Regions from separate parts of the Auritidibacter ignavus genome, predicted to be linked through region 1. Evidence: riboswitches for the same ligand, from Rfam matches in the RefSeq annotation. Region 1 holds a riboswitch; each other region holds the start of a gene.
What was found. A riboswitch is a leader RNA that binds a small molecule or an ion and turns the genes downstream of it on or off. The one in region 1 is predicted to bind S-adenosylmethionine.
Positions count from the first base shown of each region.

Region 2: another riboswitch for S-adenosylmethionine. It lies ahead of acs (acetate--CoA ligase); the one in region 1 lies ahead of QDX22_RS09580 (OsmC family protein).
Region 3: another riboswitch for S-adenosylmethionine. It lies ahead of QDX22_RS10410 (LLM class flavin-dependent oxidoreductase); the one in region 1 lies ahead of QDX22_RS09580 (OsmC family protein).
Region 4: another riboswitch for S-adenosylmethionine. It lies ahead of QDX22_RS10395 (ABC transporter ATP-binding protein); the one in region 1 lies ahead of QDX22_RS09580 (OsmC family protein).

Region 1 is NZ_CP122564.1:2,113,530-2,115,726, forward strand. Features, by position in the region: gene QDX22_RS09575 (MATE family efflux transporter) at 1-474, shown strand, start outside; gene QDX22_RS09580 (OsmC family protein) at 471-1,064, opposite strand; SAM riboswitch class I at 1,072-1,154, opposite strand; gene QDX22_RS09585 (hypothetical protein) at 1,226-1,861, shown strand; gene QDX22_RS09590 (hypothetical protein) at 2,038-2,197, shown strand, end outside.
Region 2 is NZ_CP122564.1:2,273,663-2,275,859, forward strand. Features, by position in the region: gene acs (acetate--CoA ligase) at 1-1,062, opposite strand, end outside; SAM riboswitch class I at 1,283-1,383, opposite strand; gene QDX22_RS10340 (heme/hemin ABC transporter substrate-binding protein) at 1,668-2,197, shown strand, end outside.
Region 3 is NZ_CP122564.1:2,292,540-2,294,736, forward strand. Features, by position in the region: gene QDX22_RS10405 (acyl-CoA dehydrogenase family protein) at 1-717, shown strand, start outside; SAM riboswitch class I at 815-912, shown strand; gene QDX22_RS10410 (LLM class flavin-dependent oxidoreductase) at 925-2,197, shown strand, end outside.
Region 4 is NZ_CP122564.1:2,288,864-2,291,060, reverse strand. Features, by position in the region: gene QDX22_RS10400 (Cys-Gln thioester bond-forming surface protein) at 1-947, shown strand, start outside; SAM riboswitch class I at 1,099-1,233, shown strand; gene QDX22_RS10395 (ABC transporter ATP-binding protein) at 1,237-2,127, shown strand; gene QDX22_RS10390 (aliphatic sulfonate ABC transporter substrate-binding protein) at 2,124-2,197, shown strand, end outside.

The DNA of each region.
Region 1 (2,197 bases):
AGCCACCGCCGGGAAGTTCGGGAGCTGACCCGGACGATGATCCGCTGGTCGATGGGCTTCGGGGTGATCACCGGGCTGTTGTTGGCCGGGCTGTCTGCGGTGATCCCGCGAATGTTTAGCCAAGACCCGGTCGTGATCCAGGCCGGAGCGGCCGGGCTGATGGTGTTGGCCATCGCCCAGCCGCTGGCGGGGTATGTGTTCATCCTCGACGGCATCCTGATGGGTGCCGGGGACGCCAAATACCTCGGGATCGCCTCAGTGGTTGCCTTGGCGCTCTACCTGCCGTTCATTCTGTTTCTCGGCTGGCTGGCCGCCCAGCTCGACGACGGCTCCGGGGTCGTATCGGTGGTGTTGGTCTGGGTCGGCTTCGCCGTGGTATATCTGGGCGCTCGTGCGCTGACACTGTGGTGGCGGATTCGGGGCGAGGCCTGGATCGTGTTGGGCAGTGTGGTCGGCCCGTCGCGCTCGTCCTAGGCGTCGGGGTTGGTGAGCGTCAGAAATGGTTCGGCAGCGTCCACCGGCTCATTCCGGTTGGGGACCCCCAGCGCCTGATTCACCACGGCCTCGGCATCGTGATCAACCAGCCGGTCGACGAACTGCCAGTGCACGGTCAGCTGTAGCCCTTGGGCCGCTCGCAACAGGTTGGCTGCCGGGCAAGCGTGCTCCACGTCCTGGGCGAAGGCCCGTAGTCGGTCCGCGTCGCGCACATCGGTCTGGACTAACACGGCCAAATGATAGGTGTGAAAGTGAGGTTGGACATCCCGGCCTGCCGCCAGACCACCCAAATCCTGGGAGGCATAGGAGTAGGTGTGAATGCCCTGAATCGGGATCTGGTGTGTGCCGGACTTGGCCTCAATCACCACGGAAATACACTCGTTGGTGGCCCCGAGAATGTATTCCATCGGGTTAGGCGCTGCATTCTTTCCACCGGAGGCTTCCGGCTCATCAACCAGGAAACGGTACGCACCGGTGCTCACGGTTGTTTGAGCGGAACCGTAGAACACGCCGGACACCCGGTTGGATTCAGATTCGGCCACCTGGGGCTGTTCGGTGAACGTTGTCATATTCTTGCTCCCATCGATTCTGGCATTAGCACTCGAGATAGATTGCTGCGGCGTCATGGAGCCAGATCTCTCGGCCGCTCGTGATGGACATTTATATTCTGTCATACCGGGCGCGAAGGAGAAAACTGCCGGAGAACGTTTTCTTGCCTAGAATGTCTCCCGTGACTCAGACCCAACAGCAGCCTCCGTCCAAGATCAGCCCCGACACCGCCCACCTGATTTTTCGACCGTATCTGATTCGTGCCGGGGTGGCCTTAGCCTTCGGGATCTTCTCGCTGATCTACCAAGCGCCCGACCTGATGGACTCCGGCCCTGCCTGGGTTAATGTCAGCTGCGCCATCTACCTGTTTCTCACCGGGGTGGCGATGTGGGAATTCCTGCGCCAAGAACCGGTGCCGGAGGCCATGCGCTCGCCTTTGTCGATGGCTGCGGCCGCCTGGGTGCTTGGGCCGGTTGCATTAGTTGGGGCCCAACTGTTCTCCGCCGGGGTGATGGCCACCGCGATCATCCTCAGCCTGGCCTTGCTGGTTGCCGGTATCGCTCAGCTGGTGGCCGGTGGTGGATACCGCAAAGAATTCCCCCCGGCCCGCGACTGGTTGATCCCCGGAGCCGTCGATGTGCTCACGGCGGTGGCCACCGTCATCGCGATCTTCGTCGGAGCTGACTTCCACAATCTGCTCGGTATTGTGGGCTCGGCGGCCTTTATTCACGTGGTGTTTTGCAGTATTCCCGGGGTGGGGTACTACCTCGACACCCGCCGGGCTCGTCGTCGTGGGTGGAGACCGAAAGAATCCTGACCTGCAGTGCTGGTCTGTGGTGCGCCCTGTTGTTCACTCTGAGAGGTCACGTGCGGATTCTGTCAGCATGCCGTGATTAGAATAGTCAGGTGCGCCCTGGTGCCCCACGACGTGGATCATCCGGAGCGTGCAGGCATTATGTATTGTGATCATCGAGCACCCCAGGAGCGTGAGTCGTGACTACTCAGCGCGGCCCGCAACCTCCGAACGGCCCCGAGAAGAACAAACCCCTCGGCGTTGCGGCACCCCTGATTTTCTCAGCCGTCCTCGGTTTGATCGGTGGTGTCGTGGTCACGCTGGCCTCCACCGGTGGCCTGAACAACCCCGATAGGCCCC
Region 2 (2,197 bases), 160 kb from region 1:
ACGCTGGATTACCTCAAAGTGCCGGCCCGGATGTGGCTGGTTGGGCACCCCCTCATAAATCACCTGCGTGACCCCATTCGATAGGGGGCCGTAGAGTTCGTAGGTATGGGCGGTGACCCACGCTAGATCGGCGGTGCACCAATGCACGTCCTGGTCCCGGGTCGCGATATCCGGATTCGAAAAGAGATAGTCATAGGACCACGACGCCTGGGTGAGATAGCCGGCCGAGGTATGCACTAGTCCTTTCGGCTGACCGGTGGTGCCCGAGGTGTACATGATGAACAGCGGGTGCTCGGCGTCAAAAAACTCCGGGGTGTGGGTCGCAGGCTGCCGATCCACGATCTCGTGCCACCACACGTCTCGACCCGGCACCCAGGTGATCTCGTCTTGATGACCGGTGCGGTTGAGCACCAGCACGTGCTCAATGTTGTTTTCCCCGGCTACCGCGGCATCGGACGCGTCTTTGACCGGTACGGCTTTGCCCCGCCGGAACTGCCCATCGGAGGTGACCAGCAACTTCGCCGCGGTATTCTCCACCCGGAACTTCAGGGCTTCGGCCGAAAAACCGCCGAAGACCAGTGAGTGCACCGCCCCAATGCGGGCACACGCCAGTGCGATCACCACGGTCTCGACCAGCACCGGCAGATAGACCACCACGCGATCGCCGGGGCCAATGCCCAGCTCGGTTAGCGCATGGGCGGTCTGAGAGACCTCGGCGAGCAACTGCCGGTAGGTCACCGCCCGCCGATCGCCGGGCTCGCCCTCAAAATACAGGGCCACCTTCTCGCCCAGACCGTTGTCCACGTGCCGATCCAGGCAATTCACCGCCACATTGAGCTTGCCACCGGAAAACCACCGCATCACCGGGCCACGTTCGGCGGCTGGTGAAGGATTGGTCCAGGTGTGTACCGTGTCGAATGGCTCGTGCCAGTCCAACCGTTGGGCGGCAGCCTCCCAGAAGGCGATCCGCGCCCGCTCGTCCACTGGCTGTCCATCGCCGCGACCGCCGTGTAAGAGCTCGGGATCTCGACCGGGATGCACATCCGGATCGGCGGCGTCCACGATCTCGGCGGGCAACGGTCCGGGCACGATGCCTGGCAGTCCGGTCTGCTCCGGGGTGAGTGGCTGGTACTCAGAAGTAAAAAGCTGTGCGGCCAACCCGGCCGGATACCGCTGATCAACCTGGACGGGCTCGGCGATCAGGGACTGAAAGATTTCCCGATCAGAGGGGTGGGACGCGGAACGCTCAGTGGGTGTTGCGGACACGAAAAATCGCACCTTCCTTCCATCGCTTCTGGCATGAGCACCTGCCGAATCGAGAATGGAGTCGGTGGTTGCTGCGGCGTCATCGAGCCAGATCTCTGCTACCGCTCTGGATGGTCGTACTGACCTCTAGTCTAGGTCGTCGATCAAGCGGTCAACACCGAGGTGTCGCAGACCGACATCTTGTGAGATCAGCAACAACACCGACCCGCCGTGGGCCGGCTTGTGGTCGTCGAGAACGCCCCACAAGCTGATATCTGCACTAAAAGTAGGAAAGTCTTAGCAGTCATACATGCAGTCGCTATATTTGCCAAATAAAGATAGGTGAGGCTAAGCTTGCCGTTAGCTTTGAGTATTCACCATCACCCGCCGGATACGATCCCGTCGAGAAGAGGTCACCTACCGTGCAGACCGTCCAACACGCACCGAGAACGTCACGCCGTGGCCAGCGCGCCACGCTGGCAGCCCTGCTAGCCACCCTGCTGTTTGTCGTCACCGGTTGTGGCGGACAGGCTAGTGGCACCGTTGATGTTGGCCAGGCCCTGGACAACGCCCAGTTCATCGACAACCCCAAGGATTACGAAGGCCCCACCACCGCGCATTTGGCCAATTCGGCGATCAACCCGATCGCCACCAACCCACAATCCCAGTTGCCGGTGACCGTCACCGACGCCCAAGGCACTCAAGTCACCGTGACCGATACCTCCCGGATTCTGGCGGTGGACCTCTACGGCACCGCCTCCCGGACCGTCTATGAGCTCGGCCTCGGCGATCACGTGGTTGGCCGCGATATCTCTTCGGGTTTTGCCGAGATCGCCGATAAACCGTTGGTGACCGAAAACGGGCACGATCTCAACGCCGAAGCCATCCTCGAGCTGGCTCCGACCGTGATCATCACCGACACCTCCCTGGGCCCCTGGGACGTGATGTTGCA
Region 3 (2,197 bases), 180 kb from region 1:
GTGCGCGTTGAGGATTGTCTGTCCGCGGTGGCCGTGGTTGCGGTGAAACAGCCCCGCGTGCGAGTCCGTGATGACTGGGACGGATTTGGGCAACGGCTGACTGCGACCGGATCGCTGATCATGAAAGACGCTTTGGCCGAGGCGGTTTATGACCGGCCGGGTGATTCCCGGCGGGGTATTCTCAACGTGATGCTTGAGGTCACGTTGCTGGCCCTGCAGGCCGGTATTGCCCGGGCGGCGTTGCGCGATGGGATGGCCGCGTTGCAACAGCGCACCCGCGTTTTCAACACCTCGACCGGGTCCACCCCGCGCGAAGACGATCAACTGTTGGGGATTGTGGGAGAACTCTCCGCCAAATCAGCGCTGTGTGAGCAAGCGGTGCGCGCGATCGGTGCGCAACTGGATGAGGCCGTGGTAGCCCAAGAGGCCACCGACGCTGGTCGTCAAGAGACTCAGCCCGGTTCCGGGTGGATCGAGACGCTGGTGGCCTCCCAGCGGGCAGCGATTACGGTCCCGTCATTGGCGTTGGAGGTCTGCACCGGTATTTTTGACGTGCTCGGGGCCTCGGCGACCTCCACCGGTTTGGCCCTGGACCGGCACTGGCGCAACGCCCGGACCTTGGCCACCCATGATCCGTCGGTCTTCAAGGCCAGGATGGTCGGTGACTGGGAAGTCAACGGAACCGTGCCCAGCACCTATCTGGCGCAGAACCGATAGCCCCGGCAGCACGCCCCGGTAGCAACCGGTCTCCACTCGCACTGCGGTTTGCCTCACCCACATTCTGTCGAAAAGCCCCAGGTCAGGTGATGGTCTCGTCCCATCCAGAGTGGCTGAGAGACTTGGCTCGTTGACGCCGCAGCAACCCGTGGTCCACGGTCCGTGCCCGGGTGCTAATGCCAAGACCGATGGAAGGAGTATCTTTCGATGTCGACCACCCCTGAAACCGGCCAGAACGGTGAGCGCGAGATTTTCTTCAACGCTTTCGACATGAATTGCGTGGTGCACCAGTCCCCGGGGCTGTGGCGCCACCCGGAGGATCACGCCCGGGAATACAACACGATCGGCTACTGGACCAAGCTGGCCCAGATCTTGGAAAAGGGCCTGTTCGATGGGCTATTTATTGCCGATGTGCTCGGTCCCTACGACGTCTTTGAGGACTCACCCCGGGCAGCGCTGAATTCCGGGGCCCAAGTGCCGGTCAACGACCCGTTCTTGCTGGTCTCGGCGATGGCCGCGGTGACCGAGAACCTCTCCTTTGGGGTCACCGCCGGTACCGCCTATGAGCACCCCTACCCCTTCGCTCGGCGACTGGCGACCTTGGATCATCTCACCGACGGCCGGATCGGGTGGAACGTGGTCACCGGGTATCTGCCCTCCGCGGCCCGCAATATGGGCAATGTCGATCAGATGGAACACGACGAGCGCTACGATCACGCCGATGAGTACATGGACGTGGTCTATAAGTTACTCAATGGCTCCTGGGAGCTCGATGCGGTGGTCGAGGATCGTGGCACCGGGGTGTTCACCGATCCGACCAAGGTGCATAATATCAACCACCAGGGTCGGTACTTCTCCGTTCCCGGCACCGCGGTCACCGAGCCCTCCCCGCAACGGGTGCCATTGATTTTCCAGGCTGGTGCCTCCACCCGAGGTCGGGCGTTTGCCGGTAAGCACGCTGAAGCCTCCTTCATTAACTCGCCCACCCCACAGCTGATGAGCGCGACTGTGGAAAAGCTACGCCAGGCGGCAGTGGATGCCGGCCGTGACCCCTATGATCTGCGGATCTTCGCGATGCTGACGGTGATCACCGCAGCCACCGATGACGAGGCCCAGGCGAAGTTTGAAGACTACGCCAGCTACGCCGATGTGGAAGGCGCCCTGGTGCTGATGTCAGGCTGGATGGGCTTGGACCTGTCCACGTTCGATCTGGACGAGCCGCTGGGTGAGGTGGAATCAAACGCGATCCAGTCCACGGTGGAGACCTTCAAGCAGGCGTCGGGAGATGACGGGGAGTGGACCGTGCGCAAAATGGCCGAATGGGTCGGTGTGGGCGGCTTCGGCCCGGTCATCGTCGGCTCCGGCGAGACCGTGGCCCGGAAGATGATCCAGTGGCAGGATGAGACCGATATCGACGGGTTCAATTTAGCCTATGCGGTCACCCCAGGCACCTTCGAGGACATCGTCGAGTACGTGGTGC
Region 4 (2,197 bases), 180 kb from region 1:
AGCTGGAGGACAAGACCGTCTCGGCCTCAAACCGTAGCGCCGATCTGGGTGAGAACTCGGTGGATCACGTGCGGGCAGTCTACGACTATCTCATCGAAGAGGCCTCGGGACTTGATCTTCAGGCGCATCAGAGCACCGCGGCGGCCCCGGGGAGCCTGCAGGTGGACGCCGAAGAGTTTCTCATTCCTGCCGACCGTGATGCGTCAGACCCGACCTTGCTGGGGCCGGTGACCATCGACGCCGCATCAGGCCATCTGGCCCTGTCGGCTGAGTCAGACTCCGGCCTGGAGTACACCTACACCGATGAAGACGGCGAACCGGTCGACCTACAACGCGTGGCGCACGGCGACGAGATTTACCTAGCGCACACTGCGGATTCTCCTGACGAAGACACCGTGACTTGGACACTGGAACAATCCCACGTCTCCCAACACCGGTTCGTCACTCTGCCGGTACACCCCGAGTCACACCGTCGCTCTCAGGCGCTCTTGCTCGTCACCGCCCGGCAACACGGGCACGAAGACCAGGTGGAGCTGAGTTTCCGGACCGAGACTCAGCCGGCCGTAGCGTCCAGTTCCCCAGCCGAGGAGCCGGCAGACTCTGAGACGTCGCCCGAAGCAACGCCCCAGCAGCCCCCAACCCCCGCAGAAACCCCCACACACGAACCGGAAGAATCCCCTACCCAGACCAGTGAAGAGCCCGCAGACACCGAATCTAGCCCCGCGACCCCGGACGTCGCCAAGCCGGTCAATGCCCCGGCAGAGGTGGATGACACCGACCGGGCCGAGTCAGACAGCAACAACGGTGAACACAACCCCCAGGTAGCTGACGATGAACTGGCCAAGACCGGCAGTACCTCCTCGTTGCTCTGGGCTGGCGTGGGTGGCGCGATCGTGTTGCTGGTGGGCATCCTGCTGGTGCGGTGGCGTCACCGAGACGACGCCTAAACGCTCTGGAATTTCCCGAGCTTTGAACTCCCCGATCAAGACCCCGACGAACGCGGTTTCACCACGATGAGATCCCAGACCGCGTTTGCTCGGGGTCTTTTATGACACCCGATTTTGACAAGCGGAGAAACGAAAAGATTAGATAAGCACGTAACCATCCAGAGCGGTTGAGAGATCTGGCTCTTTGACACCGCAGCAACCCCGACACGTGAGACACAATTGTCTGTTGCTTCGACTGGCACATTGACGTGAATCAGCAGGGTGCTAACGCCAGGAACGATGGAGAGTGATGTACGTGCCTTCTGTTGCTTCGTCCACCCCCGGCGCCGGCGCCTCCGGTCAACCCCTTTCCAGTACCTCCGGTCAACTCGCGTCCGGTTCACAACTATCGGTCACCTTCGACCACGTCGGGCGTAGCTTTACCACCGACACCGGGACACGCACCATTCTGCGCGATATGTCGTTCACGGTTGCTCCCGGGGAGATCTTATCGATCATCGGAGCCTCCGGATCGGGAAAATCCACGTTGCTTCGCACCGTGGGGGGCCTGGATACCGAAAACACCGGGCATGTGCTGATCGGTGGCGACACGGTAGTAGCCTATGACCCCCGAACCGGTGTCGGATTCCAAGAGCCCCGACTGTTGCCGTGGCGTAGCATTGCCGCCAATGTAGCGCTCGGGCTACCCCGTGGCACCGGTCGGCGGGCCGGTCGCGAGCGCGTGGCCGAACTCCTTGAGCTGGTCGGGCTCGGGCAGGTGGCCAAGCACCGGCCTCGAGAAATTTCCGGAGGTATGGCCCAGCGCGCTTCCCTGGCCCGGGCGCTGGCACGGAGCCCGGAAGTGCTACTACTGGACGAGCCTTTTGGCGCCTTGGACGCGCTGACCAGGATCAAAATGCAACAGCTATTACTGGATGTGCATGCTGCCACCAACACCACGATCTTATTGGTCACCCACGACGTGGATGAGGCCCTACACTTATCCGATCACATCATGTTGCTGGGCTCGGACCAGTCTGGGCAGCCCGGAGCGACAGTGCAGGAGATCTGCCAGGTTCCCGGTGCCCGGCCACGGGATCTCTCCACCCCAGAACTCGTCGACCTCGCCCGGCATCTGTACGAAGGGCTGGGCGTGACCGAATCGACCGCCACCACCGACACAGCGGGGGCAGGACGATGACATTCCAGTTTCTCCGCGGTGGTGTGGCCACTGCAAGCGTTCTTGCGCTGTCGGTGACCCTGTCCGGCTG